3 regions of the Brevibacillus sp. NPDC003359 genome follow, and region 2 is predicted to be linked to each of the others. Evidence: riboswitches for the same ligand, from Rfam matches in the RefSeq annotation. Region 2 holds a riboswitch; each other region holds the start of a gene.

The links. Region 2 has a riboswitch for cyclic di-GMP ahead of ACFYU8_RS28635 (methyl-accepting chemotaxis protein). Riboswitches for the same ligand answer to the same signal wherever they lie in the genome.
Region 1: it holds a riboswitch for cyclic di-GMP, as region 2 does, so the genes downstream of both, ggt (gamma-glutamyltransferase) here and ACFYU8_RS28635 (methyl-accepting chemotaxis protein) in region 2, are expected to answer to the same signal.
Region 3: it holds a riboswitch for cyclic di-GMP, as region 2 does, so the genes downstream of both, ACFYU8_RS30110 (N-acetyltransferase) here and ACFYU8_RS28635 (methyl-accepting chemotaxis protein) in region 2, are expected to answer to the same signal.

Annotation. Positions count from the first base shown of each region.
Region 1 covers NZ_JBIAOR010000005.1:243,349-253,215, reverse strand. The annotation lists gene ACFYU8_RS16875 (glycerophosphodiester phosphodiesterase) at 1-536, shown strand, start outside; gene ACFYU8_RS16870 (methyl-accepting chemotaxis protein) at 592-2,580, opposite strand; gene ggt (gamma-glutamyltransferase) at 2,660-4,378, opposite strand; cyclic di-GMP riboswitch class I at 4,561-4,649, opposite strand; gene ACFYU8_RS16860 (SET domain-containing protein) at 4,929-5,546, shown strand; gene ACFYU8_RS16855 (glutamine--tRNA ligase/YqeY domain fusion protein) at 5,626-7,293, shown strand; gene ACFYU8_RS16850 (APC family permease) at 7,415-8,749, shown strand; gene ACFYU8_RS16845 (GNAT family N-acetyltransferase) at 8,820-9,248, opposite strand; gene ACFYU8_RS16840 (QueT transporter family protein) at 9,777-9,867, shown strand, end outside.
Region 2 covers NZ_JBIAOR010000021.1:42,162-52,028, forward strand. The annotation lists gene ACFYU8_RS28625 (FAD-binding oxidoreductase) at 1-739, shown strand, start outside; gene ACFYU8_RS28630 (formate--tetrahydrofolate ligase) at 887-2,515, shown strand; cyclic di-GMP riboswitch class I at 2,653-2,752, shown strand; gene ACFYU8_RS28635 (methyl-accepting chemotaxis protein) at 2,825-4,798, shown strand; gene ACFYU8_RS28640 (transporter substrate-binding domain-containing protein) at 4,915-5,772, shown strand; gene cshA (degradosome RNA helicase CshA) at 6,027-7,553, shown strand; gene ACFYU8_RS28650 (PepSY domain-containing protein) at 7,701-8,024, shown strand; gene ACFYU8_RS28655 (PTS mannitol transporter subunit IIBC) at 8,221-9,651, shown strand; gene ACFYU8_RS28660 (BglG family transcription antiterminator) at 9,715-9,867, shown strand, end outside.
Region 3 covers NZ_JBIAOR010000026.1:13,488-23,354, reverse strand. The annotation lists gene ACFYU8_RS30155 (glycoside hydrolase) at 1-454, opposite strand, end outside; gene ACFYU8_RS30150 (VanZ family protein) at 561-1,316, opposite strand; gene ACFYU8_RS30145 (PadR family transcriptional regulator) at 1,321-1,647, opposite strand; gene ACFYU8_RS30140 (KTSC domain-containing protein) at 2,113-2,376, shown strand; gene ACFYU8_RS30135 (amino acid ABC transporter ATP-binding protein) at 2,442-3,188, opposite strand; gene ACFYU8_RS30130 (amino acid ABC transporter permease) at 3,203-3,862, opposite strand; gene ACFYU8_RS30125 (amino acid ABC transporter substrate-binding protein) at 3,936-4,712, opposite strand; gene ACFYU8_RS30120 (DNA alkylation repair protein) at 4,873-5,580, opposite strand; gene ACFYU8_RS30115 (hypothetical protein) at 5,709-5,894, opposite strand; cyclic di-GMP riboswitch class I at 6,085-6,173, shown strand; gene ACFYU8_RS30110 (N-acetyltransferase) at 6,367-6,918, shown strand; gene ACFYU8_RS30105 (methyl-accepting chemotaxis protein) at 6,920-8,392, shown strand; gene ACFYU8_RS30100 (alpha/beta fold hydrolase) at 8,514-9,563, shown strand; gene ACFYU8_RS30095 (GMC oxidoreductase) at 9,560-9,867, shown strand, end outside.

The DNA.
Region 1 (9,867 bases), on a different contig from region 2:
GTCTGGTCATGGATCATACCTTGGCAGAGCTGCGTGAGCTGGATGCAGGGAGCTGGTTTGGCGACAAGTTTGCTGGCGAGCGAATCCCTACACTGGAGGAAGTGCTGATCGCAGTAAAAGGTCGTTGCACGCTAAATATCGAGTTGAAAGCAACAAGTGACATGTATCCTGGTATCGCAGAAAAGGTGCTCGCGCTTGTAGAAAAGCATGGAATGAAGCAAGAGGTGTACCTGACTTCATTTGACCACGATTTGATCCGTCACGTTCGCACGCTCGATCAAGAAGTGCAGACAGGCCTGATTGTATATGGCCGTCCTGTACTCATGCTGGAACAGATGGAGGCAGCAGGTGCGACGATTCTCTCCATGGGCTATCCGTTCCTGACTCGTGAGCTAACTGTAGCCGCGATCGAAAAAGGCTTCAAAGTCATCGTGTGGACTTTGGATGATCCGAAGCATATCCGCGAAGTCATTTCGTGGCATCCCCAGGTTCAAATTTGCACCAACCATCCTGACCGGATGTGGGAGTTTGTATAAGTGAAAGCAGGAAAGAGCCGCCAGGCAACATGCCGGGCGGCTTTCTTTGTTTGGACTATATCTTGAATTTGCTTACATGAGATTGCAGTTCTTCGGCTATTCTTGCCAAAGAAGTAGCTGATGAACTGACTTCTTCCATAGCTGCCAGCTGTTCTTCTGTGGCGGCCGACACGCTTTGTGTTCCGTCAGCAGAATTCTCCGCTACGTCTTCAATGACACTGACCAATTCTACCACCTGTTTGGTGCCAAAAGACATTTGCTCAGAATAAGCTTTTACTTCTTGAATTTGGCTTGCCACCTGCGTGACAGCATCTTGAATCTGTTCGAAGGACTTGCCTGCATTGTTAACGACCGTAAGTCCAGTGGCGACCTCTTTGGTGCCCTGTTCCATCGAAAGAACAGCCTGGTTTGATTCGAGCTGAATCGTCGTAATCAACAGTTTGATCTGTTGCGCGGATTGCGCGGACTGCTCAGCCAATTTGCGCACTTCGTCTGCCACAACGGCGAATCCGCGCCCCTGTTCACCAGCTCTCGCCGCTTCAATAGCTGCGTTAAGCGCTAACAGATTTGTTTGTTCAGCTATGGCGGTGATGACTTGTACGATTTGTCCGATTTCCTGCGAGCTGTTTCCTAATCGTTTGACGATATCGGCAATGTTACCGACAGTGTTCTCGATCGATTGCATCTGGTTGATAACGACCTGAAGGGCCTGATTGCCTTCCACTGCAATTTGGGAAGCGCCCAAAGCCGATTCGGCGGATTGCTGTGCATTCGTGGCAACCTGCTGAGCCCCTGTCGATACGCCTTGAATTGCCGTGACACTTTCCTCTACACTCTTCACTTGCTTTTCCGCACCGTAAGCTACTTCCTGAATCGTTATTGCGATTTGCTCGGTAGCTTTGCTCGTATGGTCGGCGTTGACCGACAATTCCTCTGCTGCAGAAGCAAGATCTGAAGCTGAATCATTTACTTGTTGAATAATCGTTCGCAGGTTGAGCACCATTGTGTTTACTGATTGGGATAGCTGTCCAACCTCATCCTTGGTTCGAATTTGCAAGGGTTGTACAGTCAGTTCACCCTCGGAAATGCGGTTAGCCACAGAGGCAACTGCCGCAATAGGGCGTGAGATTTGCCGAGAAACAGCGTATGCGATTGCGATCACGACAGCAACAACAACGATGACAATGATCGTAACCATGGTGGTAACGGATGAAACCGCAGACGTTATGGATTCGACAGGGATATGCAGATACAAGCCAAAGTTGGTCTTAGGAATGGGGGAGTAGGTGACAACGTATTCCTTGCCATTGTCCGAGTAGCTGTATGAGCCCTTTTCCGTTTTTCCTGATTTAAGGATTTCTATTAATGGTTGCGGCAGAGCGGATTCCTCAAGCGGTTTTCCGATCAGATCCTGGGTAGGATGGTACTGAATCTGGTCCTTGTTATCAACGAGAATCGGATAACCATCATTGCCTACTTTCAAATTCTTGAGAAATGTAGCTGTGAAGTCATCTACATTGACGAGCCCGGTCAAGACACCAAGTTTCTCATTGTTTTTCGCTTTTACAGGGGAAGCGACGATGATAGAGCGATTGCCAGTTGTCTTCGCAACAAGGACATCGGAGAAGCTGGGCTTGTCCTGCATACCGTCTTTGAAGAATTGGCGCTCGCCAAGATTGATTCCAACGCTTTTGGGGAACGTATCAGCCGTTACTTTTCCATCGCTTGCGATAAACGTATTTCCGTCATACAGTTTCATTTCCTCGGTAAACTTGCGGATGAATTCATTTTTTGCCGCTGCATCATCGGATTGAATATCCGAGGTACGGGCTAAAATTTGAATTTCTGTCATACGCCGGTCCAGATATTGATCCATAGCTATGGCTGTACTGGAAGTAAGGTCAACATAGGATGATTTTTGTTTATCAATCAGAATGGATGAAAAGCTACTCGTGATAAACAACGAAACGGCAGCAAGTGGAATGACGGCCACGACGAGAAACCAAAGGATCATTTTGTTCCTGAGTTTGTTGAACAAAAACATAGGGTTTTTCCGCTCCTAATCCGTGATTGAATATAATAAAGGTAGACTGCTGAGATTAACTCAGCAGTCTGACAAAATATCAATATCCCATTGCTGCGCCTTCACCGCGAGGGTCAGCACCGCCAAATTTTACATTGGTTTGTGGGTCAATCAGGATTGCGCCGGATTGTCCCATCGTATCGGTATAGGCTGCTTCCAGCTTTTCGACTGGATGCCCACGTTTAATTAACTCGTCCAGGACTTCTTGAGGGATGCGGCTTTCCACCTTGAGATTGTTGGAAGCAGATCCCCAGTTGCGTCCATGCAGCCATCTTGGCGCTTCGATTGCGTCTTGCACGCTGAAACCAAAGTCGATGATACGCGTGACGAGAGCGGCTTGCGTTTGCGGCTGTCCTTCTCCCCCTTGTGTTCCGTAGAGAAGATAAGGCTTGTCCCTTTTAAAGAGCATAGCTGGGTTAATTGTGTGGAAGGTGCGTTTTCCTGGTTCCAAGTGATTGATGTGTTTGGAATCCAAAGAGAAATAGCTTCCGCGGTTTTGTAAAAGGACGCCCGTATCTTTCGCTACGATGCCGGAACCCCAGTCAAAATAGTGACTCTGAATGATGGACACTGCATTTCCATCTTTGTCGACGATCCCGAACCAGGTTGTATCGCCTTTTGGATCAAGCGGTTCTACGGATTTGGCGGCTTGCTTCATATCAATGCGCGCAGCTAAATCTTTCCCGTGCTGCTTGGACAACAGCTCATCCACAGGGATATCCACAAAGGCAGGGTCAGTCAGCCATTTGTCGCGGTCAGCAAAAGCCTGTTTGGTAGCTTCCACAATCGTGTGATAGTAATCGGGTGTTCCTTCACCCATGCTCTTGAGGTCAAAGTTATTCAAAACATTAAGAATAGAGAGTGATGCCATGCCTTGGGAGTTAGGCGGAACGTTGTACGCTTTATAACCGCGGTAGTCTACCGAAATTGGATCTGCCCAAGTGGAGGTGTGCTTCTCAAAATCTTTCAACGTGAGTAATCCGCCGTTGGCTTGCATGTCTGCTACGATTTTTTTAGCAACTTCTCCTTTATAAAAACCGTCAGCGCCTTTTTTTGCAATGATTCGCAAAGTATTGGCAAGATTCTTTTGTTTGAGGATTTCGCCTGCTGCATAGGGATCGCCGTTGGGCTTCAGGAATGTTTTACGGAATCCATCAAAACGTTGAAGATTCTTCAAGTCATTGTCAGTTGGATCTGTGGCGTATTTCGTCCAATATACTTGGTTGGGGGAGACTGGATATCCGTTCTCGGCGTATCCAATGGCAGGCTCCAGCAGTCTGTTCCATTGAAGCTTACTGTTGCCCATGCTTTTATGGGCGTAGTTGTACGCCTCCCACCAGCCGGAGACGACACCAGGGACAGTGTTTGCCGATTCATAACCGCGGGACGGGATTTTTTCGTAGCCTTTGTTTTTGTAATAGTCGATGGTTGCCTTTTCGCCTGCGCGACCACTGCCGTTCAGCGCCTTCAGCTCTTTTGTTTTGGCATTGTAGATGAGCCAGAAGTTATCTCCGCCAATGGTTGTGTAATGAGGATAGACGACAGCTAATGTGGAAGCGGCTGTAATAGCAGCATCTACTGCATTTCCACCGTCTTCCAATGTCTTCAGGGCCGCAGCCGTAGCCAGATAGTGAGGAGTCGTCACCATTGCGTTCGGTGACATCGATGTTGGACGGTTTGCAGCTTGTGCCCCAGAGAATGTTGATAACCCGAAGACAGCAGTCAGCGCGACGGTCGAGAGTTTCTTCCAGAATGACATTCCTATGAAACCTCCTTCATGATGAATAGAATAATGATTTCATTAAACCGGCTATCCGCTGTTGCCCCACCTCCTTTAAAAGTTAAAAATACACAAACATACAAAAATAGACAAAAATAGACATAATGAGCGCAAAAAAAGACCAATGATATAGGATCATTGGTCTCGTCCTACATCAATACTTCGGTAGCTGGCAAGCGTGTCCGCTGTTCCGGAGGTAGCCCCTGTAGCTTTGCGTCGCCGGATTTCCCCGGGTATGCCGTTTCGATATCAATGGATGAAGTAGTAAATTGACACATATACTGATTTGATCGTCGTGGGAAAATGTTCCTAATAAAACTCCGTTTGCCAATAATATAGACTATTTAACATTTGGGGTAAATAAGAAAAATTATTTTCATCCAGAAAATAAGTGTTGAAGATGGCTCCAATGTGAAAAAGGGGCTTGAAAAATGGAGTGTGGATTGTCATAGTTTCACACACCTCCTGGGGCTGAACTGCTTATGATAGTAAAAAGGCATTGTAATTGCCAAGGAGTGAAACATCAGCCATGATGCATCCCGATACAGAATTGCGCTATAGGAACGCTCAGATCGGGTACGGTGTGTTTGCGACAAAGCTGATTCCCAAAGGAACCATTGTATGGGCACAAGACGATCTGGATCAGGTATTGGACCCGGCATTTGTGGAAAGACTTGACTCATTACGAAAACAGGACGTACAAAAATATTCATTCAAGAACCAGTTCGGAAAGTACATTCTTTGTTGGGATAAGGCAAGGTACGTGAACCACAGCTTTCACGCGAATTGTGTGCCTACCATGTATGATCTGGAATTGGCTGCACGGGATATTTTGCCGGGTGAAGAGCTGACTGATGATTATGGGACGTTGAATCTGGATGAACCTTTTGATTGTTTGCCAGAGTCCGACACGGATCGCTCTAGGGTGATGCCTGATGATTTGCTTCGATATTATCCACAGTGGGATCGAATTGCAGTGGAAGCATTCCAACGTTTCAATCATGTTGAACAGCCCTTGCTGCATCTGATTTCCCCAAAGCATCTCGCAACGATTCGAGGGATCACGGAGCAGCGCTTAGCGGTTGATTCTGTCATTCATCTGTATTGCAGGCCACAATGGCAAACGAGGCAGCAATGGAAGACGTGAGCGGGTCGGTCAACGACCCGATTTTGTTGAACTCTGGGTAGAGAATCAGTATTATGGAATGTAAAGGTGAAGTGAAAGGTTGATTTCATTGGAAAACAAGGTAGCGGCATCCAATTTTATCCGCAATATCATGATTGATGACTTGCAAGAGGGCAAAGTAAAGGAAATCATTACCCGCTTTCCCCCAGAACCGAACGGGTATCTTCATATTGGACATGCGAAAGCGATTTGCCTCAACTTTGAGTTGGCACAGGAATTTTCCGGAAAGGCCAACCTGCGTTTTGACGATACCAACCCGGTGAAGGAAGACATCGAATACGTAGAAGCAATCAAGCGGGACGTTCAATGGCTTGGCTTTAAATGGGACGGGTTGTTTTTTGCATCTGATTACTTTGAAGAGATGTACAACCGTGCAGTGCTGTTGATTAAAAAAGGTCTGGCTTACGTAGACGATCTGTCTGCAGAAGACATGCGTAAAATGCGTGGAACATGGACAGAGCCAGGCACAGATAGTCCGTTCCGCAACCGATCTGTGGAGGAAAACCTGGATCTGTTTGCACGGATGCGCCAAGGGGAATTCAAGGACGGGGAAAAGGTGCTGCGTGCGAAAATCGATATGGCCTCTCAGAACTTCAACATGCGTGATCCGGTTCTGTATCGAATCTCCCATGCAACCCATCACAATACGGGCGACAAATGGTGCATCTATCCGATGTACGACTTCGCTCATCCGTTGGAGGATGCCATTGAGGGCGTGACACACTCCTTGTGCTCACTGGAGTTCGAAGATCATCGCCCACTGTACGACTGGGTAGTCCGCGAGTGCGAAATGGAGAGTGTACCACGCCAGTACGAATTCGCCCGCTTGAACCTGACCAATACCGTTATGAGTAAACGCAAGCTGAAACAGCTCGTCGATGAGAATGTAGTAGACGGCTGGGATGACCCGCGCATGCCAACCATCGCAGGCTTCCGTCGTCGCGGCTATACACCGGAAGCGATTCGTACATTCGCTCGTGAAGTAGGGGTAGCGCGCGCCAACAGCACCGTTGACGAGAAAATGCTGGAGTATTTCATTCGCGAGGACCTGAAGTTGAAGGCACCACGTACGATGGCTGTTTTGAATCCGTTGAAGGTCGTCATCACGAACTATCCGGAAGGACAAGTCGAGATGCTTGATGCGGAAATCAATCCAGAGAACCCAGAAATGGGCAACCGCCTAATTCCGTTCTCCCGCGAAATCTACATCGAGCAGGACGACTTCATGGAAAACCCTCCGAGCAAGTATTTCCGCTTGTTCCCGGGAAATGAAGTGCGTCTGAAGCACGCGTATTTCATCAAATGCAATGACGTCGTGAAGGATGCGGACGGCAACGTGATCGAGCTGCACTGCACATATGATGTTGAGACCAAGAGCGGCAGCGGTTTTACAGGTCGCAAGGTAAAAGGTACGATTCACTGGGTGGATGCGACTAATGCGGTTCCTGCTGAATTCCGATTGTACGAGCCATTGATTATGGATGATGAAGATGCGGAGGGTACTTTCCTCGACAACATTAACCCGAATTCGTTGGAAGTCGTGCAAGGATATGTGGAGCCAAATATGAAAGAAACCAAACCACAAGACAAGTATCAATTTTTCCGTCATGGTTATTTCAATGTCGATCCGAAGCATACGACAGATGATAAGCTCGTATTCAACCGGATTGTATCGTTGAAGAGCTCCTTTGAACTGCCAAAAGCATAGGGAATACTCATATAAATCAAGCGCTGCTGTGCATGGAGAACCCGTGTGCAGCAGTGCTTTTTTCTTTCGTGATTATAAATCAGCGTGTATAATTATTCTGTTACATAAAGGGGGACAGGCAGTGAACGGGAGAGCAGAACTAACACGTAGTTTGAAGTTGCGGCATATTGTCGTAATTGGACTGGGCTACATGGCCCCGATGGCCGTTTTTGACACCTTTGGCATTGTTTCTGGAGAAACGGGGGGGCACGTTCCTGCTGCTTATGCAGTCACACTTCTTGCGATCCTGTTTACGGCGGCAAGCTACGGAAAGATGGTACGGCTATTCCCCTCAGCAGGAACCGCGTATACGTATACGCAGCAAACGATTCATCCCTATGCAGGATTTTTGGTAGGGTGGGCGTCCTTGCTGGATTATTTGTTTTTACCGATGATTAACGCCTTGTTGACGGGGGTATACCTATCGTCTGTGTTTCCTGACGTGTCGACGGCGTGGTGGATTATTGGCTTCATTGTTTTGGTGACGGGGTTAAACGTATTTCGCGTAACGGTGACAGCATCCGTCAACTCGTTTCTGGTGCTTTTTCAAGTCGTGGTCGTCGTGTTGTTTGCGGGATTGGCAATCCGTGGTCTTATGCAAGGCGATGGGCTTGGGCAAGTATTTAATCTTCGTCCATTTGTGTCACCGGACCTGTCTGTAATTGCACTCCTTTCCGGTGCGTCGATTCTTTGCTTTTCCTTCCTTGGCTTTGATGCAGTAACCACGTTAACAGAGGAAACCGTCGATGCGAAAAAGACAATTCCTCGCGGGATCATGCTCGTGGCAATCGCAGGGGGAGCGTTATTTATTACGGCCTCTTATTTCATGCAATCATTATTTCCTGATGTTTCGGTATTGTCTGATCCAGAAGCGGCCTCTGCGGAGATTGCATTGTTTATCGGAGGGACGATTTTTCAATTGGTGTTTTTGGCGGCAGCTTTGTCTTCGACGTTGGCATCCGGGCTCGTATCTGTCACGAGCGTGACGCGCTTGTTGTACGCAATGGGACGGGATGGATTTTTGCCTCGACGCTGGTTTGGTTATGTACATCCGAAGCTGAAAACACCTTTGCTTAACGTCTTGCTGGTCGGAGCATTGATGCTGTTCGCTTTGTATATGGATTTGATAACGGCAACTTCCTTTATTAACTTCGGTGCGCTGATCGCCTTTAGCTTTGTGAACATCAGCGTGATGGCTTACTATTTCCGCAAACAAAAGAACAAGCATATCAAGGATTGGTGGGGCTTCGTGTTGTCTCCACTTATCGGGACGACGTTCATCGCCTTTCTGTGGGTCAACCTCGAAACAACGTCCATGATGCTGGGCTTGCTATGGAGCTTTATCGGACTGATTTATTTGTTGTATTTGGTGAAAATCAAGAAAAGCAATTTGAAAATGATGAAGTTTGAGGAGTAACATGTGGAACACAAAGAGCCCTACACCCATTACTGGATGTGGGGCTACATTTTTGCGGAAGATTAGACTGCTAATCAATTCTCTTCTGTAGGTAAAATCTCTGATGGGAAAGAGGGCAATCATCGAGTACACCATGTATCTCGTACCCGTGTTTTACATAAAAGTCCTTTGCTTGAAAATCAAAAGTATCTAAATGAATCAAATGAATTCCATACTCCCTAGCTGTGTTTTCAATTTCAAGAAGAAGCTTGGTTCCCAATCCGTTCTTTCTCAAATCATCTCTGACCCATAAAGCATCAATATACAAACATCTCCAAGAATAGTACACACAGTTTATTCCCGCAATGATATTGCCATCTTCATCACGAACGTGTTTATTGATTTTTGAAAAAGGAATGGTCAGTTCAAACGGAACATTCGATTCATTGTATTCAACGATTCTTTGCTCAATTAAATCAGCGTCATCTTTCGTGCTCTCTCTGATTAAATATTGTCCCATGATAACTCCTTTATTTAGTTATCTTGAATATTTGATTAGTTTGACTACTAGTATATCACGAGGGTGTATGGAAGACACCGCCGCACGTGGCTTTGGTAACCAATATTTGAAAGTGACTTCAGGAGGGAGAGAACAATGATTCTCTCTTTTTTTTATTCATTTTTGATCCTTAAAAAAGCAGGGTAACAGCAAGCAGCTTCGCAGAGGAAGCAGGAGAAAACAGCGAAGATCTTAGGGCACCGACCGAGACGGAATGCAAAAAGCGAAACACGCCCTTAAGCGTCCACCTCTGAAACACATCCTGAACGGACCACTTTGGACGCGGTTTCGCTTTTTGCATGGAGTCGTGCAGTCAATCCCCCAGGGGGTGGCCCTAGAAGCTAAGCGTTTTCTCCTGTTTCCTCCCCACCACTACAGCCAGATCAAAGTGTTCCCCCATCCCCTGCTAGACGTTCTAGAGAAGAGAGAGTAAACTGGCTACAGGAATATTCCAAACATTAACACTTGACACAAGGAGGGGTTATTCTGATGCTTTCGAATCTGTTCCGGCGGAAGTGGACAACAGTAGATTACGTCCTGATTGTCGTCACCGCCGCGCTCTACGCTGTTGCTATTATTA
Region 2 (9,867 bases):
CGGCATTCCTGAGGCGACAACAGCGGCGCGTGCCAGCTTCCCTTCTGTTCAGGATGCCGTCGATACTGTCGTGGATATTCTCGGTGCAGGTATCCAGGTAGCGCGAATCGAGCTGGTTGATGAGCGTTCCATCCAACAAGTGAATCTTTACAAGGAAACGAGCTACCCGGAAGCACCAACGCTGTTTATCGAGTTCCACGGCAGTGAACAAGGGCTCGCGTATGATATCGACTTTGCTCAGAACATCGCCGATGGCCATGGCTGCACGCAGTTTCTTTTTGAAACCGATTCGAAGGCGCGCTCACAGCTCTGGGACGCTCGTCATAACCTGGCGTATGCCTTCCTGCACAAATCTCCTGGGAAAAAGCTGATGGTGACAGATGTATGCTTGCCAATATCCGAGCTGGCAGGAGCTGTTGTGGACGCGCGACAAACGATTGATCGTGCTGGGCTGGATGGAGCGATTGCAGGGCATGTGGGGGATGGGAACTATCACGCTATACTGATGATCGACCTGAATGACCCCGAAGAAGTGGCGCGTGCCGAGGAAGTAAATGCCCATCTGGTCGAATACGCATTGAGTCGGGGAGGAACCTGCACCGGAGAACATGGTGTGGGTGTGGGGAAAATCAAATACCAGCGCAAGGAACACGGAGAAGCACTGGACGTCATGCAAGCCATGAAGCATGTACTGGACCCGCACGGTATTTTGAATCCGGGAAAAATTTTCGCAAAATAAAAGAGAGCCTGCATTCTGAAAGTTTGTCGGAGTGTGGGCTTTTTCTTTTGCGTAATGTGTCGAAGAGGAGAGGAGAAAGGATGATTATGCAGAATGTAGAAGATTGGTAACTGGTGCATTTTATTCTGGTGTGGCAGGGAGGCAAAAATGAAGCTGATTGTTGAAATTGCCAAGAGTGCAGGTATCGAAGAACAGCATTTGGAGCTATACGGAAAGTATAAGGCCAAACTATCAGATGAACTATGGGAGCAAGTGAAAGATCGCCCTGATGGCAAACTGATTCTTGTTACAGCGATGAACCCCAATCCAGCGGGAGCAGGCAAGACACTCACGACGATTGGTCTGTCACAATCACTAAATTATCTCGGGAAGAAAACAATTGCAGCACTTCGCGAGCCGTCCTTGGGTCCTTGCATGGGGATCAAAGGAGGCGCAACCGGAAGCGGCCAGGCACAAATTCTCCCGGCAGATGAAATTAACCTGCATTTTACAGGGGACATTCATGCGATTACAGCTGCACATAACTTGTTGGCAGCGATGATCGACAATCATATTTTCCATGGTAATCCGCGCGGGCTCAATCCAAAGAAAATCGTTTGGAAACGGGCGATGGACATGAATGACCGCGCTCTTCGCAACATTGTGGTCGGCATGGGTGATGGCAATGGGATGACGCGTGAGGATGGCTTCATGATTACGACCGCTTCGGAAATCATGGCAATTTTATGCCTAAGCGAGAATCTGGCAGACTTGCGCGAGCGGTTGAACCATATCATTATTGGCTACGATTTCGATGATCAGCCTGTACGGGCAGAAGAAATCAACGCTGTTGAGGCGATGTGCGTTCTCTTGAAGGAAGCCATCAAGCCCAATCTCGTACAGACAATCGAGGGGACTCCGGTCATTATTCACGGCGGGCCTTTTGCCAATATCGCGCATGGGTGCAGCAGTGTGATTGGAACCAAGACAGCTTTGAAGCTAGCGGATTACGTCGTAACAGAGGCGGGCTTCGGTGCGGATTTGGGAGCGGAGAAGTTTTTTGACATCAAGTGCAGAAAAGCAGGCCTGACACCATCGGCTGCTGTCGTGGTCATTACGGTTCGCTCCTTGAAATTCAACGGCGGGGTAAAAGTACCTGATCTGGCAGTGGAGAACTTGTCTGCTCTGGAAAAAGGCTTCGAAAACGTCAAGCGACATCTGGAAAACTTGCAGAAGTTCGGTGTGCCAGCAGTGGTTGCTATCAATCATTTTGCGACGGATACCCAGGCAGAGATTGATGCCGTAATTGCGCTGTGCCAAGCTGCCGGAGCCGAAGCGGCACTCTCCAAGGTATGGGCAGAAGGAGGAGCAGGCGGTGTCGAGCTGGCTGAAAAAGTGACTCGTGCAGCAGAGCGGCCTTCCTCCTTCCGATTCTTGTATGAGGAAGACCTCAGCATAAAAGACAAGATTGAGACGGTCGTAAAAGAAGTATACCGTGGATCAGGGGTTGTCTTTTCGCCGCTTGCGCTGAAAACGATGCAAAAGGTAGAAGAAATGGGCATGTCCCATCTGCCTGTGTGCATGGCGAAAACACCGTATTCCTTTACGGATCGTGCTGATCTGTTGGGGGCACCTGTAGACTTCACGATTCAAGTGAGCGAGGTGCGCATATCAGCAGGAGCTGGTTTTATCGTGGCACTGACCGGAAGCTTGGTTACAATGCCAGGACTCCCGAAAAAGCCGGCTGCTGAATCGTTATATGTAGACGAGGATGGGCAAGTGAGCGGATTAAGCTAATGAAAAAGTTTGACGAAAAGCTGACAACTGTAAAAGGTTGTCAGCTTTTTTTCCATTTTGAGGTTTATAAGCGGAAAGTTATGGGAAATGAAAGGTGAGATTGAAAAAAAGTGGACTTTCATTGAAAAAACAACAAGGAATGACAAAGGCAAACCTGTTGAAAGGCAGGGACGCAAAGCCACGGGTCTAAGGACGAAAGTCGATGATTTTCGCAGCTAGGACAGCCGGGTTGCCATACCGTGGTCATGATGGGCTGTCGGTGGGCAGTCTTTTTTTTGTTGAAAGAAGAGAAGGGAGAAGTGGTTCGGTATGAAAAATAGTTTGAAGAATAAGCTAATTATCGTTTTGTGCTTGTTGTTGGTCATAAGTTTGGGCACGGTTTGCGGTGCAAGCTATTGGAGTGCTTCCAATCTATTGGCAGACAGTCTGGACAAAGAAGCTGAGTTGTCAGCTAGCAACCTCTCGATTCGTATTGATGGTTTCTTTCAAGAAAAAATTGAGATTGTAAGAGCGGTGGGAGGATTGATGTCGGCTGATAACAATGTCGAATATGACCTGAAGCTCATTCAAGAAGCCCAAAAGAAAAACCCCGAGTTTGAGACGTTCTTCTTTTCGCATGATTTAAGCGGAAAGAAAGTGATCAATTTCAAGGGTGAAGTGACCGATATCTCGGATCGTCCGCATATTAAGGAAGCCAGCAAGGGGGAAGGGAAGGTAGTTGTCTCCGAGCCTGTAGTTTCGAAGCGGACAGGGAATAACATCGTGACGCTTGTCGTTCCAATGATGAAGGACAATCGTCAATACGGTTATATCGGTTCCACTATCCCAATCGATGACATCCAGAAAAAAGTGTCCGAAGAGACGTTCGGCCAATCTGGCTACGCCTTTTTAGTAAGTAAAACAGGAACATTTATTTATCACCCAACGAGTGAATACATTCTGAAGGAATCGATTCTCAACATGGGTATTCTCGAACTGCAAACGGCCTTCGAAGATATCAAGAAAGGGAATCATGGAATCGCCCAATACAGATACGAAAATACAGCGCGATTTGCGTCCTATGCTCCTACCAATTTGAACTGGGGCGTATACATTACGGCACCTGTAGCTGAGCTGCATGCTCCTGTCGACCAACTATCGGCCCGATTGATGGTCATTTCCCTCATCGTGTTGGCTATTGGGGTTGTCCTCGTTTATTTCTTGGCGGTACGCATGGTGAAACCAATTGAGCGTCTGAATCACGCTGTAAATGTAGTGTCTCAGGGGAATTTGAGAGAGACAGTAACCGTTGACGGAAAAGACGAAATCGCGGTTTTGTCACGTGACTTTAACCAGACGGTATCGTACTTGAAAAATTTGATCGAAGACGTATCTTTGTCGTCTGATCAAGTACAGCGTTTTAGTCAGGAAGTATCGGAAGGTATTAAACAAGCGACGGAAAACATCAACCAGATTGGCTTGTCTATCGCACAAATTTCTGAGGGAGCAGAGGCGCAGGCAACCAGCTCGCAGGATGTCGCGTTGTCTATGAATGACATGGCCGCAGGCATCGTGAAAATCGCGGAGACGTCGGCACATGTTTCTGAGGCTGCCCAGATAGCAACAGAGCAGGCCGAGCAAGGGACTGCCGTGGTAGAGCAGGCCGTTCGCCAGATGGGAAGCATTGGCGAGGGGACATCGAAGGCGACAGTAGCCATCGAGCAGCTAAACAATCGATCCAAAGAAATCGAAGGCATTCTTGATACGATCAGTCAGTTGACCTCGCAAATCAACTTGCTTGCGTTGAACGCTTCGATCGAGGCAGCACGTGCTGGCGAACATGGACGTGGGTTTGCTGTAGTTGCCGGAGAGGTGAAAAAACTGGCAAACCAATCCGAGGAATCCGCATCCAAAATCGCGATGCTGATCGGGGAAATCCAGCAGGATACTCGTCACGCGGTAGAGGTCATGACCGAGGGCAACCAAAACGCACAGCAAGGTATTCAACTGGTAGAAGAGGTTCGCGAAATCTTTGGGCATATTTTGGAATCGTCCCGTAACGTTGCCGCGCACATTTTGGAAGTATCCGCAGCATCTGAACAAATGTCAGCAGGCTCGGAGCAGGTGAGTGCTTCTGTGGATGAAATGCATAACATCGCGAAACATGCTTCACTCGATGCACAAACAGTGGCAAGGGCAACCGAAGAGCAACTTCAAGCCATCCAGGAAATTGACCAGTCTGTCGAGCGGTTGAACGCAGTGGCAGAAGAATTACAGCAAGGAATCCGCAGGTTTACTGTGTAAGAGGCAATTCGAAAAGTTGTAAGACCTTTTCTTTGAAAGGGGGGATGCCATTAGGGGATGATGGAGTTTGTTTCCGATAACTAAATTCATTACCGTTTAACAGGAGGAGAAACCAGATGAAAAAAATTACAAAAACAATCTTGGCGAGCACACTCGCTGCAACCATGCTCATGACAGGAGGAACAGGTGCTTTTGCTGCAACGGCAGTTAAGCCTGTCCCAACCGTAGCTGCTGAAGCTGCTAAAAAACCGCAAGCGAAGAAGTTTGAGTCTCGTTTGGATGAAATCATTGCGAGAGGCTACATCCTTGTAGGTACTCCAGGTGACTACAAACCGTTTACATATTTGAATCCAAAAACGAACGAATTTGAAGGTTACGATATCGACGCAATGAAAGAATTCGCAAAAAGCTTGGGAGTAGAGGTACGCTTTGTCCAAACCTCTTGGCCGAAACTGATGGACGATCTCTTGGCAAATAAATTCGATATTGCTGTTGGAGGCGTTACGCGCAACACAGACCGTCAGAAAAAAGCACAGATGAGCGATCCTTACATTCAGTTCGGTAAAGCTCCACTCATCCGTAAAGAAGACAAGGACAAGTTTAAGAGTGTAGCAGACATCAACAAGCCAGAGGTGCGCATTGGTGTGAATCCAGGCGGCACCAACGAAAAATTCGTTCGTGAGCATCTGACAAAAGCAACCGTGACGGTTGAACAAAACAACCTCGACATTCCTGGTCTGGTAGCGAGTGGAAAGTATGATGTGATGATCACGGATACGCTGGAAGCGATTGTATATTCCAAAGCAGATTCCCGTCTGTACCCAGCTCTGACCGACAACCCGTTCACCAAGAGTGAAAAAGCGTACATGATTCATCGCGGAGACACCATCTTCGCTAACTACTTGGATCTGTGGATGGACGAGATGAAACTGCAAGGAATGTTTGATGAGCTTTACAACAAATGGGTAAAATAATTCGATAACAGACAAGCAGCCTGATTCTGGGCTGCTTTGTAATTTTTTTACAGACTGCATTCGCACAAAATCAGGCGATTTGGGTATATATGCAGTTTGCTTTTTCAGGCATTGCATGGTACGATTACAGCTATGTTCTTTAGGGTGCTACGTACAATCGGGGATAAAAGGGCATGTTCCGGATGGTAAGGAATAGTGCCCTTTTTTATGAGAATTTTATATATGAAGGTATTGATAAAGGAGACTGACATTCATTGGCGACTTTTAATGATTTTGGCTTACATCACTCCATTGTTAGAGCGTTGAGCAACATGGGCTTCGAAGAGGCAACAGCGATTCAGGATCAAACGGTTCCTGTAGCACTGCAAGGTCGTGACCTGATTGGTCAGGCACAAACAGGTACTGGTAAAACGGCTGCATTCGGTATTCCACTGGTTGAGCGCTTGGACGAAACCAACGGCAACATTCAAGGGGTTGTACTGACCCCTACTCGTGAGCTGGCTGTTCAGGTGGCAGAAGAGATTAATAAAATTGCCCAATTTAAAAACATCTCTGCCCTGCCAATCTACGGTGGCCAAGACATCACGCGTCAAATCAAGGCGTTGAAAAAACGCCCGCAAATCATCGTGGCAACACCTGGTCGTTTCATGGACCACATGAGAAGAAGAACGATTCGTCTCGATGCGATTGAGATGGTAATCTTGGATGAAGCGGATGAAATGCTGAACATGGGCTTCATCGACGATATCAAGGAAATCTTGAAAGAGGTTCCTACCAATCGTCAAACATTGCTCTTCTCGGCGACGATGCCAAGAGCGATCCAGGAAATCGCTCAGCAGTTCATGAGCGAACCAACCATCATTCAAGTGAAAGCAAAAGAAGTAACCGTACCAAACATCGAACAGCAATATATGGAAGTAGCAGAAAGACAAAAATTCGACGTTCTGTGCCGTTTGCTGGATATTCATTCGCCTGAGCTGGCTATCATATTCGGTAGAACCAAGCGCAGAGTGGATGAGCTGTCCGAAGCGCTAACCAAGCGCGGTTATGGAGCAGAAGGTATCCACGGAGACTTGAACCAGGCAAAACGCGACAGCGTACTGCGCAAGTTCAAGGAAGGTACAATCGAAGTATTGGTGGCGACTGACGTTGCAGCCCGCGGTCTGGATATCAGCGGTGTTACGCACGTATTCAACTTCGACATTCCACAGGACGCCGAGAGCTACGTTCACCGTATTGGTAGAACAGGACGTGCTGGTAAAACAGGTCTGGCAATCACGTTTGTCACTTCCCGTGAAATCGACCATCTGCGTCTGATTGAGCGTACGACCAAGCGTCGCATGGAGCGTCAAGCCGTTCCTTCGATGGCAGAAGCTATGGAAGGTCAACAAAAAATGACGGTAGACAAAATCCTGGAAGCGTCTGGCAGAGATGATCTGTCTGCTTACAAAACATTGGCAGAACAATTGCTGGAGGATGTTGATTCCGTAACGCTGGTATCCGCAGCACTCAAGCTGTTGACCAAAGAGCCGGATATAACTCCTGTTCGCCTGACTGAAGAGGCTCCTCTTCGTGTAGGGAAGAAAAAGCTGCCTCCAAAAGGAAAAGGTGGCTTCAGCTCTGGTTCCGGATTTGGCGGAAAGCGTCCATCTCGCCCACGCAATGGCGAATCTCGTCCTCGCGGCGGCGAATCTCGCCCACGCAGCGGTGACTCTCGTCCACGCAGTGGCGATTCCCGTCCACGTGGCGAACGTGGCGAATCTCGTCCACCGCGCAGCTAGGAATTGAACTGTATCGCAAGCAAAGACTGGTGTGCACCTGTGCGCATCGGTCTTTTTTTTGTGGACCTGCCTGCGAATATTTAGGGGAATCGGTGACAAACTAGGAGTGTTTTGGCACGGATTTTCGGGCAGGGAGAGAGTGCAAGCATGAGGAAAACAGCCATTGGGAAGTGGGCTGGTATTTGGCTGGCCGTATTGGGAGGCGGGATGTCGGTCCATGCAACTGGACATACCTTTGATCAACCAGAGAAAATTTCAGCGATCATCGAGCCAACAGACATTACCAAAGAAGACGCCATACGAATCGCCTTGCAGCAAGTAAAAGGGCGTGTTGTCCATGTTGAGTTGGAAAAAGACGAAGGTGTTCTCGCCTATGAAGTCATCATTCTTACTGATCAAAATCAGGTGTTTGAGGTCGATATCGATGTGAAGACCGGAAAAGTGATCAAGGTTGAAGCGGAGAATTTGTAGTGTTAAGGCTTCTGCGGATGGGCAGAAGTCTTTTTCATATGAGCAAAGGCTATTAAGTTTTGGCAACAACGAGTCAGACAAATTCGCGCTTTGATTTTGTTGTTACCTCCTGTGAAAACGCTTTATATTTGAGGTGTACACATTATCATTTCAATCATGTCAACATCTCATAAATAGGGGTAAAGGAGGGTTCAGTATGGAGAGCATGGAAACAAAAAACGCTTCGGGCGGAATGCGGGTCTCGGTACAAAAGTTTGGACGATTCTTGAGTGCGATGGTCATGCCAAATATCGGTGCCTTCATTGCTTGGGGATTGATTACCGCGTTGTTTATTCCGACAGGTTGGCTGCCTAACGAAAATTTGGCCAAACTGGTTGGACCGATGATTACGTATTTATTGCCACTGCTGATCGGTTATACCGGCGGGAAAATGGTCCATGATGTTCGAGGCGGGGTTGTAGGTGCCGTCGCTACGATGGGGGTTGTCGTAGGCGCAGACATCCCGATGTTCCTGGGAGCCATGATCATGGGGCCTTTGGGTGGCTGGGTCATGAAAAAAGTGGACCAGTTGTTCGAAGGAAAAATTCGTTCCGGCTTTGAAATGCTAGTGAATAACTTTTCCGCGGGTATTGTTGGTGGGTTACTGACACTTTTGGCATTTCAAGCAATTGGACCTATTGTTGTAGGTTTGAGCAAGGCGCTTGCAACAGGTGTAGAAGTCATCGTGGGTGCAGGATTGTTGCCGCTTGCCAGCATTTTCATCGAGCCAGCGAAGATCCTGTTCCTGAACAATGCGATTAACCACGGTATTTTGAGCCCGATCGGTCTGGATGAAGCAGCGAAGATGGGTCAATCTGTTTTCTTCCTGCTTGAATCCAACCCCGGTCCTGGTTTGGGAATTTTGTTGGCATACTGGCTTGCTGGCAGAGGCAGTGCCAAGCAATCGGCTCCGGGTGCTGTCATTATTCACTTCTTCGGAGGTATCCACGAGATTTACTTCCCGTATGTGCTGATGAATCCGCGTTTGATTCTGGCGGTCATTGGTGGCGGGATGGCTGGTGTGTTTACCTTCACGCTGCTTGGCGCAGGGTTGGTTGCGCCACCGTCTCCAGGTAGTATTTTCGCCTTGATTGCCATGGCACCACGTGGTGGATTGCTTCCGGTACTGGCTGGTGTGTTGGCAGCGACTGTCGTGTCCTTCCTCATCGCATCTGCTCTCTTGAAAATGAGCGCGAAGACAGACCAAGACGAACTGGAAAAAGCGACAGAAAAAATGCAAGAGATGAAAGGCAAAAAAGGGCAGGCACAAGAAGCAGTAGAAGCTCCAGAGAAGCAGGAAGTAGCTGCCGCTGACGTGAAAAAAGTCGTCTTCTCTTGCGATGCGGGAATGGGCTCCAGTGCGATGGGAGCGGCGTCCTTGCGCAAAAAGTTCAAGGATGCGGGCCTGACCGAGATTACGGTCATCAATACGGCGATCAACGACATTCCAAGTGACGCTGATATCGTCATTACGCACAAGTCTTTAACAGAAAGAGCGCTGGTCAAAGCACCTTCTGCGGAGCATATCTCCATTGAAAACTTCTTGAATAGTCCCGAGTATGACAAGTTGGTCAAACGCCTGGGGTAAAGGGAATCAACGCTAGTGAGAGCTAGCGTCTTCCCTCTTTGGCGTTAAGGAGGGAACTAAGACATGCATGTATCCTCTCGGCAGCGATCCATTATCGAGATTTTATTGAAGGAACAAAAAGGAGTGACCGTTGGTTCAATTGCCGAACAGATTGGCGTAAGTGGACGCACCGTTCACAGGGAATTGGATGCACTGGCTTCCTTGTTTGACGAATTT
Region 3 (9,867 bases), on a different contig from region 2:
ATTGCCACTGCTTGTCGTCAGCAGGAATCCACTTCCCTTCGCCAATCGGCAGCATGTAGCTCGGTCCTTTTACGGTTGGCCAAGAAAAGCTCTCCGCTCCGGTCGAAGTCAGTGTAATCTGCAAATGATCTTCTTCTTTTTTGATGGACACGTCCAGCTTTTCGTCTGGATAGCTCCATGTCATCTCCTTTTCCCCTTTATTCAGGTTTGTCACTTTGCGCGGCGCCATCGGTTCGGATGCTCGTTCTTTGACCCCGTCCTTTTCCACAAAAACTTCGAAGGTCTCCGGTTTTACGTCAAAAGAAAAAGCCGAATACTGATAGATGCTCTCGTGTTGCTTGACTGGCTGTCCAGTCTGTCCGCTCCCCTGATTAGCTGCGCTACTGTTCTCGCAGCCCACGACCATCTGAAGCATAAGTGTTAATGAAATGAGTAAACACGTTGATTTTTTCATCTTTTCCTCCTCTATCGAATAACTATGTACATCGTGATACGATGTTAAAGAATATGAGAAGTCGAAAGAAAAGGAAGGCCTCTTCTTTTCGACTCTTCTATTGCGATTAAGACGGTGTCGCAGTCAGATCATCATCGGATTGTATCTTCCGGCGGTATCTGTCCATCATGGATGTTCCGATTCGAAACAGCCCATAACCCACCAATCCTCCGAGTCCATTCAGTAGTAGATCATCGACATCAATGCTACCCAGAGCAAACAAAAATTGCAGCATTTCGATCACCAGGCTGGCACCAAGCGTGAGAAAAAACACGCGATGCATGTTTTTAAAGGACACGAAGAGCAATGGCAGTAAAAAGCCGAGCGGTACGAACACCGCGATATTTCCAACCAGATTGTACATAACTGTGCCAAAGCTGTAGTTGTCGTAATGAAAAATGTAATCTGACAGCGTTTGAAAAGGTTTTGCGTTTTGAAACAGATGGGTATATTGCGGGACACCGTACTCGATCATCCTTTGTTTCCACTCCACTGAAAATGCTCTGCGCCTCCAACGGTCAGGAGACAATAACAGAAGATAGCTGGCGATGGATACATACAAGTAGAACAAGAGCATGAACCATTTGCGCATGTATTTATCCAGTAAGGGCAGAGATTCGGACAGCTGCCTTCTGATCTGCCCGACGGGACCGAATCGTTGAATGGTCTGTGAGACAGCTTCATGTTCTCCGTAACCCTCTTCGATTAGTTCTGCCTTCATACTGTTTAAATGATCCAGCAGTTCATCCTTGAGATCTTGCTTTTCCCATTTGGAACACGGCAAGTGACTGACAACCTGCTCTGCGTATTGTTCGATCTTCACGAGATTACTCACTTCCCTCGTTACAGAGCGTGACTAATCTGGTTAGACTCTGCCAATCCTTCATCTTATCTTGAAGAAGTCCCTGCCCTGTCTTGGTTATCCGGTAATACTTGCGGCGTCCACCTTCGTTGGCTTCTCCCCAATAAGACTCGACGGCCTTTTGCGTCTCCAGTCGCTTCAGAGCAGGATAGAGTGTGCCCTCACCGATTTCATACAGATCATTACTCTTCTCTCGAATCTTCTTGGCTAATTCATAACCGTACTGATCTTTCTGTGCGATCAGAGAGAGAAGCAATAAATCGATGCTTCCTTTCAACAGCTCCTTGTTCACAAAAGCACTCCTCCCAGTGACATGCCTAGAGGTTATCACACTATACCTCGTGATACAAGGTAGATCATTAAGGAAATTCGAGGGAAGTAGCTTTAGTTCTATGTAATTATTGACAATAACAAAATGGGTAATATAGACTATATTCGACAAGATTTTTCATGAGTCTACATACTTTCAGATGATCATTCTTTTCTACACGCAAACAGATAATAGGCCCATTGTACGAATCAAAAAGAAAATTTTCACTTTTTTGGAGCGGGTTACATTCAATTCGTGACTTCATTCTCTTAAACAGGAGGCACTTACATGCTTGCCGACTTTCCAACGTTCATTCTGAATGCGGTTCTCTTAGCCTATTTTGCAATCGGTGTGCTATTTTTGTATTCCGAATCCAAATTTTTGCGTAAAATGAAGACTCGTAGAAATAGATAACCCGATTTTTAGATAAAGGAGTTTGCACGTACATTGAGATCTTATTTCCGCCAATTTCTGCCACGTCAGAATCAACCTCAAGAAATTTCATACAAGGAACTGGATTCGAAATTGATCAGAGCTGCTCGCTACGATCTAGCTGCAAGCCACCTCTACATCCGTTTTCACGATGGACGCGAGGTCGTTTACTGTCGGGTCACTCCTTACGCTTACAATGCGTTTTTAAATGCTGAATCGTTCAGCGATCATTTTCATTCGTTCATCAGCCAACGGTACTTGAACTATCAGGTAATGTAGCCTGCCTATACAAAATGCCCTCAGCATGTCTTCTCGACACTGAGGGCATTTGTTGTTGATCTACTCTATTTTAATGCGCGATGCAAAAAAGATTTGGTTCGCTCAAATTTGGCGTTTGTAAACAATTGCTCAGGTGTCCCCGACTCTACGAATTCTCCGTTGTCCATAAACATGATTTGGTTCGCTACCTCTCGCGCGAATCCCATCTCATGCGTCACAACCATCATTGTCATATGCTCCTGGGCAAGCTGCTTGATGACTTGCAGTACCTCACCTGTCAGTTCGGGATCGAGCGCAGACGTAGGTTCGTCAAATAACAAGATTTGCGGATTCATCATCAGTGCTCTGGCGATCGCCACACGCTGCTTCTGTCCGCCTGAGAGCTTCGCCGGATACGCCTCTGCCTTATCAGACAGACCGACCTTCTCCAAGAGCTCTGAACTCTTTCTGTGGATGTCCTGAGGCGCCTCACCTTTGACTACGCGTGGTGCGATCTCCAGATTTTCCTTTACTGTGAGATGAGGAAACAGATTAAAATGCTGAAAGACCATGCCCATTCTCGATGTGATCTGCTTGATTTCCTGGTTACTGGCATAAACGCCGTCCTTCACCAAAAAATCATCCTGCACACGAATGCTGCCACCATCCACGTGTTCCAGATTAACCAAGCTGCGCAGCATTGTACTTTTACCGGAGCCAGACGGTCCAATAACCGCTACGACTTCGTTCTTACTCACCGAAAACGAGACATCTCGCAAAACTTCCTGATTGCCAAACGATTTCTTTAGATTCGATACTTGAATGATATCCATGCAGCGCCAGCCCTTTATTCGAATTTGAATCTTTTCTCCAGCCACTTAAAAAACAACGTCAACAATAGCGTCATCAACAAATAAATGATTCCTGCAATAAAAAACGGAACGATGGTAAAGTCACGGTTCACGGCCGTTTGAGCAAAGTGAAGCAATTCAGGGACAGCAACCGCATAGAGCAGCGCTGTGTCTTTTACGAGGGTAATTGATTCATTTGCGACGGCAGGCAAAGCCACGCGAAACATTTGCGGCAAAATAATCTTGTTGGTTGTCTGCCATTTGCTAAAGCCGAGAACCTGCGCTGCTTCGTACTGTCCTTTGTCGATCGATAGCAGTCCTCCACGGAAAATCTCCGCGAAATACGCTGCGTAGTTCAGCACAAAGCCGACACATGCAGCGACGAACCGATCCAGCACTAAATACTCTCCCACTACAGGCAAGAGCGGCAGCCCGAAGCAAATAAACAACAGCTGCAATAAGAGAGGGGTTCCTCGCATCACATACACGTACGTATGCGCGAACCAGGAAAGCGCCTTATTACTGCTCTTTGCCAGTAAGGTAATCAGAAAACCTAATGGAATGGAAAGCAGAATGGCGATGATAAACAACAGCACCGTCATCTGCGCCCCCTCTAGCATGGGCTTCGTAATGGAGAGAATGTAGTCTACGCTCATCTTGGTATGCTCCTAATCCTGAAAATAAAAGCGTGGCTCCGCCAACCATTCGGCGAAGCCATCGCTGTTCCTCTTATTTCAATACACGATTTTCGCCAAACCATTTTTCCGATATTTTTGCAGCTGTTCCATCCTGATTCATCGTATCCAGCGCTTTTTGCAGCTCATTCAACAATGCCTCGTTGCCTTTTTTGACGCCTACTCCATATTCCTCAGGGGACAGCGATTCTTCCAACTGCTTAAAGGTTCCAGGTTCTTTTGCCATATAGTAATCGGCCACAATCTGATCGATGACGACTGCTTCTACACGACCGATCTTCAAATCGCTCAGTGCCAGTACGTTATCAGGGAACTCCGTAATCGATTTGACCTGATTTTTGATATCATTCGCATTAATCGCTTCAGCTGCGGAAGACAGCTTTTGCAAACCAATTCCTTTACCAGCCAAGTCTGACAGCTTGGTCAAGTTGCTATTTGCCATCGTGACAACTACTTGCGCGTTTTTCAGATAAGGCTTGGTAAAGAGAACCTTCGCTTTTCTCTCATCCGTAATCGTATATCCATTCCAGATCAAGTCAATACGACCGCTGTTTAGTTCAGACTCTTTCGCACTCCAATCGATTGGTTGAAACTCGACTTGTTTTCCCATTTTTTCGCCAGCCGCACGCGCATAATCAATATCAAAACCGACTAGCTCGTTTTTCTCATCCCGAAATCCCATTGGTGCGAACTTATCATCAATTCCGATAATCAGCTTATTCGCGTCAGCGCCAGTGTTTGCGCTGGAACAGCCCACTACCAATGAAACCATCGCACTCAACAACAATGACATCCATGCTATTTTTTTCATCGTGATGATCCCCCTCGTGTCCCTACTCTATATTTTACTCTGATAAAGTGGTAATACGTTAACAAGGTATCATGATAGCACATTAGCAAGGAATAGTCGATACTTTAGCAAACAAAAGCACCTTAGAAATATACGCCAAATAAATGAGAAAAATGTCCGACTAGCAGATGCACGTCTTTTTCTTTTTTCCGACACTCCCTCGTTCCTCTATCTTTTTGATATAGTCCGTAGCCAACGGAACCTTGCACGCTGTTTGTCCGACGTCCACATGTACTTTGCCAATCGCTGCGGCCACTTCCAACGCTTCCTGATGAAGTTCTGGTACATACGCGCCTACTGAAATAACGAATTGATTCATGGTGTACCGTACGCGATTTTGTTCCTGGTGAATCGTCTCCTTCACTCTCATGAGGAGCCGTTTGATTTCTTCTTTATCTAGCAGTTCATCGGGAGTAATCGACAGGTAGTTCGAATACGTATTCCACCCACATGTGGCTACCATCTCTTCTTTTGATTGGAGCCATTCCCGTGCCAGCTCCATGGCAAAATTGCTCTCAGCTGCTACACTCGCAACCGTATATTCGGCGGGCGCGTACCAAGATACTTTCTTTACCCACGCCTGCAGCCGCTCTTTTGTCATGCTCTTCGGGTCAACCGTCAATCCGGCCAAGTACATGGCGTCGTAGTTTCCCGTGTCGTACAGCGCCTGGACGAGCTGCTGGTCACGCTTTACCTCCTTGACCAGCTTTTTCATATCACCGACTCGCACGCCAAACAAAGGCTCTTTAGCCCCATGCCGCAATAACGTTTTTTTCGTCTGTTCTGTCCCCATCGCTTCGAGCTTCTGCATGACTTCTTCCAGCGTCATCTTGTTACCCTCCTTTTTCTTCTATTAATAGGATAACCAGCAGCGTTACCTCCAACACGAAAAAACCCTCCATTCAAAGGAGAGCTTTTTCCTGAAGAGCTTGACGCGCTTTTGCGCTTTTTCTATCTTTACGCCTGACTGGTTACTTTGATATACGAAACATTTCTGACGTTGATGACAACATCATCGTACTGTAACCATCCGCCATCTTGATTTGCGACCATTTGAATGATCTCTTCCGGTTCCGTCGTTTCGATGCTAATCGTTTCGCCGCCCCCGGAAAAGTAAAATTGAATCACTTTTACTTCCTTCATAAAATCCCCTCCTATTCCTTCTAGTTATCGGATAGTTGGAAAATTTTTGTTACGGGTGATTTTCGGGAAATACTTTATGAACAATTAGTTAATTTTCCCTACCAAAACTTGACAAGGATATTTCTTTTGGCTTATATTTTCCATAATTATATCTAGCAAAATTCGACACATATTTACAATTTTTTCTATAAACCGAAAAAGGCAAAGTCATCGAAAGGTGGCGACGCAAAACCACGGGTCTACAGTCTAGTCTTTGACCATGATAGCCGGGTTGCCATCATCTTGTGACCATTTTTTGATGTTGGTAGCTTCGGTTGTTCCATTATGATGGAACGGCCTTTTTTTGTGTTTACTTTTTTGAAAGGAGGATGAAAGCATTTTCATTTTCATTACGGATGGCAAAGCATAACTTTTGAGACGTCAAACTTACACAACATGATTCAATCAGAGAAAATGATGGAGTGGAGAAGTTATGTACAAACAAGTAGAAACCGTACAAGATTTAGCAAAGTTTCATGAAATCAAAGAAGCAGTCTGGACAAGCATGGGCTTCGAAATGGAGTACGCGAAAGAAGGCTCTGCTCTGTTCCTTTTAATCGCTGATGATGGTGAAGCTGGTGGAACGTTTGAGATGACACCCTTTTCCAAATCAAGTCCTTATATGAAATCACTTTTTCAAGATGCTGTTACAGCAGACATGAAAGTAATGGAGGTAGACAGTCTCGCTGTTTTGCCGAAATACCGCGGACAACTAGGGCAGAAAGGCATTTGCCTGATGATAGATTTCGCTGAAAAGCATGGTTACACCCACGCAATCGGTGTAGCAGATCCTACTTTTTTTAAGTTTGTTAACAAGAAATACCAAGTAAAGGCAACTCAGACCAGAGATATCGTCTTTTACAAAGGGGCCGACGCCATTCCGACCCTTTTCCACTTAAAAGAAGTCTATGAAAATAAGCACGATCCCAAATATTCCTGGTACAATTCGTCATCCAACCAAGTAAAAGTTGAGGTAGGTGGGTAACATGGATAACATTGATCTATTGAGAAGAAGAAACAATTGGGTCGTAATCGTATTCGCAAGTATTATTACGGTTGTTCAGGTCTTAAACCTTTTTCTAGGCGTATCGTACACATTCGTTCTCACGATACTGGGTATTTTGTATGGCGTGCTGGCACCTTTTACTTACATCTCCAATCGCCCGAGCTTCCGTGAAAAAGCAGCGCCCTTCATGAAGTTTTTCAACCTCGCCGTAATCGGGATTTTCATGTTCATCATAGTTGGACTAGACCCGCATATGATCAATATCATGACCATTATGTTCTTTGTAGCAGTCATGGGGATTTATCAAGACCGACTCATTAATATTTTGACGATTGTATCAACATTGGGTATTGTCTCTTACTACTTCCTGACACAAAGAGAGACGATTTTCCATTCGACTAATAATCTTGATCTGATGTACTTCCTGCTTACCTTCTGCTTCGTCTCTGTCACGAGCATGATGCATGCAGTATTCAATAACAAGCTGCAACAAGAAAGCGAGCAACAAAAGCAAGAAGCGATTGCCTCGAAGGAATCGTTGCAACGTGTTCTGGATCAGATCAATGAATCACTCGGCTCTATGCAAGACTATCAAGAGAATTTGAACAAGGTGACGGATGGCGTGAACATTCGTGCTGTGGAAACAGTTGCTTCCCTGCAAGACATTATGGAGTCCTTTACGATCCAAACCGGCAATACGGACGAGCTGCGTCGGGAAATGAGCTCGACGAATCTGCAAGTTGAGGACATGACCCGCTCTGTTACGGAGATGCATGAGTACGTAGAATCGACCAAAGAAGCCACTAACGAGAGCGGCAAACGCATCGGCAACATCGGCAATGACTTTGAACGATTCATCACGGATATCCAAGGTACGAATCAGCTGATCCAAGAGCTCAATAAGGAAACTGAATCGATTGGGAAAATCATTCAAACTATTTCCGAGATTTCTGCACAAACCAATCTGTTGGCACTCAATGCCACGATTGAAGCATCTCGCGCAGGTGAACACGGCCGAGGCTTTGCTGTCGTAGCGGATGAAGTACGCAAGCTGGCTGAATCCTCCAAGCTATCCTCTGAGTCGATCTCGAACCTGCTCATGACCATACGCGAAAAAATGAAGCTCGTATCGGATATGATTTCCGAGTCACAAACTTCTTTTGAGAAAAATAGCGAGGGCATCCTCGAAGTACAAGAAATGTTCACCAATGTAGACAACTACATGCAAAACTTTGCGGATAAAACGAAAAACCTGCAAGAGTTCATCATCCATGTTCACAGCATGATTCAGGAAGTCGGCGCAAAAGTTGAAGTCAACGCAGATATTACCGACAAGAACAAAGAGAGCCTGGAAGAAGTGCTTGTTCTCGTTTCTGAGCAAAAAGAAGAAGTCGTTAAGGTCTCTGGCGGCTTTGAGAAAATCGAACAGCAAATGCGTGGTCTCCATATGTAACCTTCCTACAACCGCCTTTCAAGGGCGGTTGTTTTCTTTTTTCATTTTGTAACCGAGCAGATATATAATGTAAATATTCTGATATTTAATATCTTACACAATGAAAGGAGGCACATCATTAATGGATGCACGAATTGAAACAAAAACCATTCAGACCAATCGCCTGCTTGTTTCCTATCTGACAGCAGGCGTACCGGATGGAGAACCGCTTCTTCTCATTCACGGCAATGCATCCTCCAACTTGTTCTGGGATGATACCATTGCGGCGCTGTGTGACCAGTACCGTGTGTATGCTCCTGATATGCGTGGCTATGGAGCAAGTGAAGCATTGCCAATCGATGCAACACGCGGTTTGCGAGACTGGTCAGATGACCTTCATTCATTTATTCGGGCATTGGACTTGCCAACACCTGTCCATCTTGCCGGCTGGTCGTTGGGTGGAGGGATCTCAATGCAGTTTGCCATCGATTACCCGCAGGAAGTCCGCTCTCTGATTCTAATAGCCCCCATGTCCCCTTACGGCTTTGGTGGAACCAAAGATATAGCTGGCACCCCGTGCTACAACAGCTTCTCAGGCTCGGGTGGTGGAGCCGTCAACTCCGAGCTGGTCAAAAGGATAGCAGCCAAAGATATGGGCAATGAATCTCCCTCCAGTCCTCGTAATGTCATGAACCAGCTATATTTTAAGCCCCCGTTCCAAGTTGCCCCAGAGCAGGAAGACCGTTATGTGAGTGCAATACTCTCCACTAGGATTGGAGAGAACTTTTACCCTGGTGCCTTTGATTACGTAAACGATTGGCCCGGTGTTGCTCCTGGAACGACGGGGATTACGAATGCGATTTCTCCCAAATACGTTAATTTGTCCGGGATTGTCCAGATGGAACCGAAATGCCCGATTTTGTGGATTCGCGGTGCGGATGATGCCATTATCTCGGATCAATCGCTTGCTGATTTCGGTACGCTGGGCAAGCTTGGCTATGTACCCGGATGGCCGGGGGAAGACGAATATCCCCCGCAGCCGATGGTCTCACAAATTCGGGATGTGCTGGAACAATATCAGCGAGCTGGTGGTTCCTATCAGGAGATTGTCATGGAAAATGTGGGGCACGCACCACACATCGAGAAAGCAGAGGAGTTTGTACAGCTCATTCGAAAAACCGTCAGGGCATGACCCTGGCGGTTTCATTTTGCGATCTATTGGCTTCCTCCCCCGCAGCCTATGTTCGAGCATCATTAAATAATTTCACTCACTATGGCGGGCAATGCAAAATGGATAAGAGTATTCTCGAAGGAGTTGTGGATGGACACCTGAATGTTTTTGGGACGACAAACCTGAAAGTCGCTGATCTATCCATCGCCCCTATCCTACCTGATGGTAACACTTCCACTCCGGCACAGATCATCGGTTTAAACTCAGTACGATTTATCCGTGAAGAGGCGGAAGACCATCATAACGATGATTGTGACGACGATGA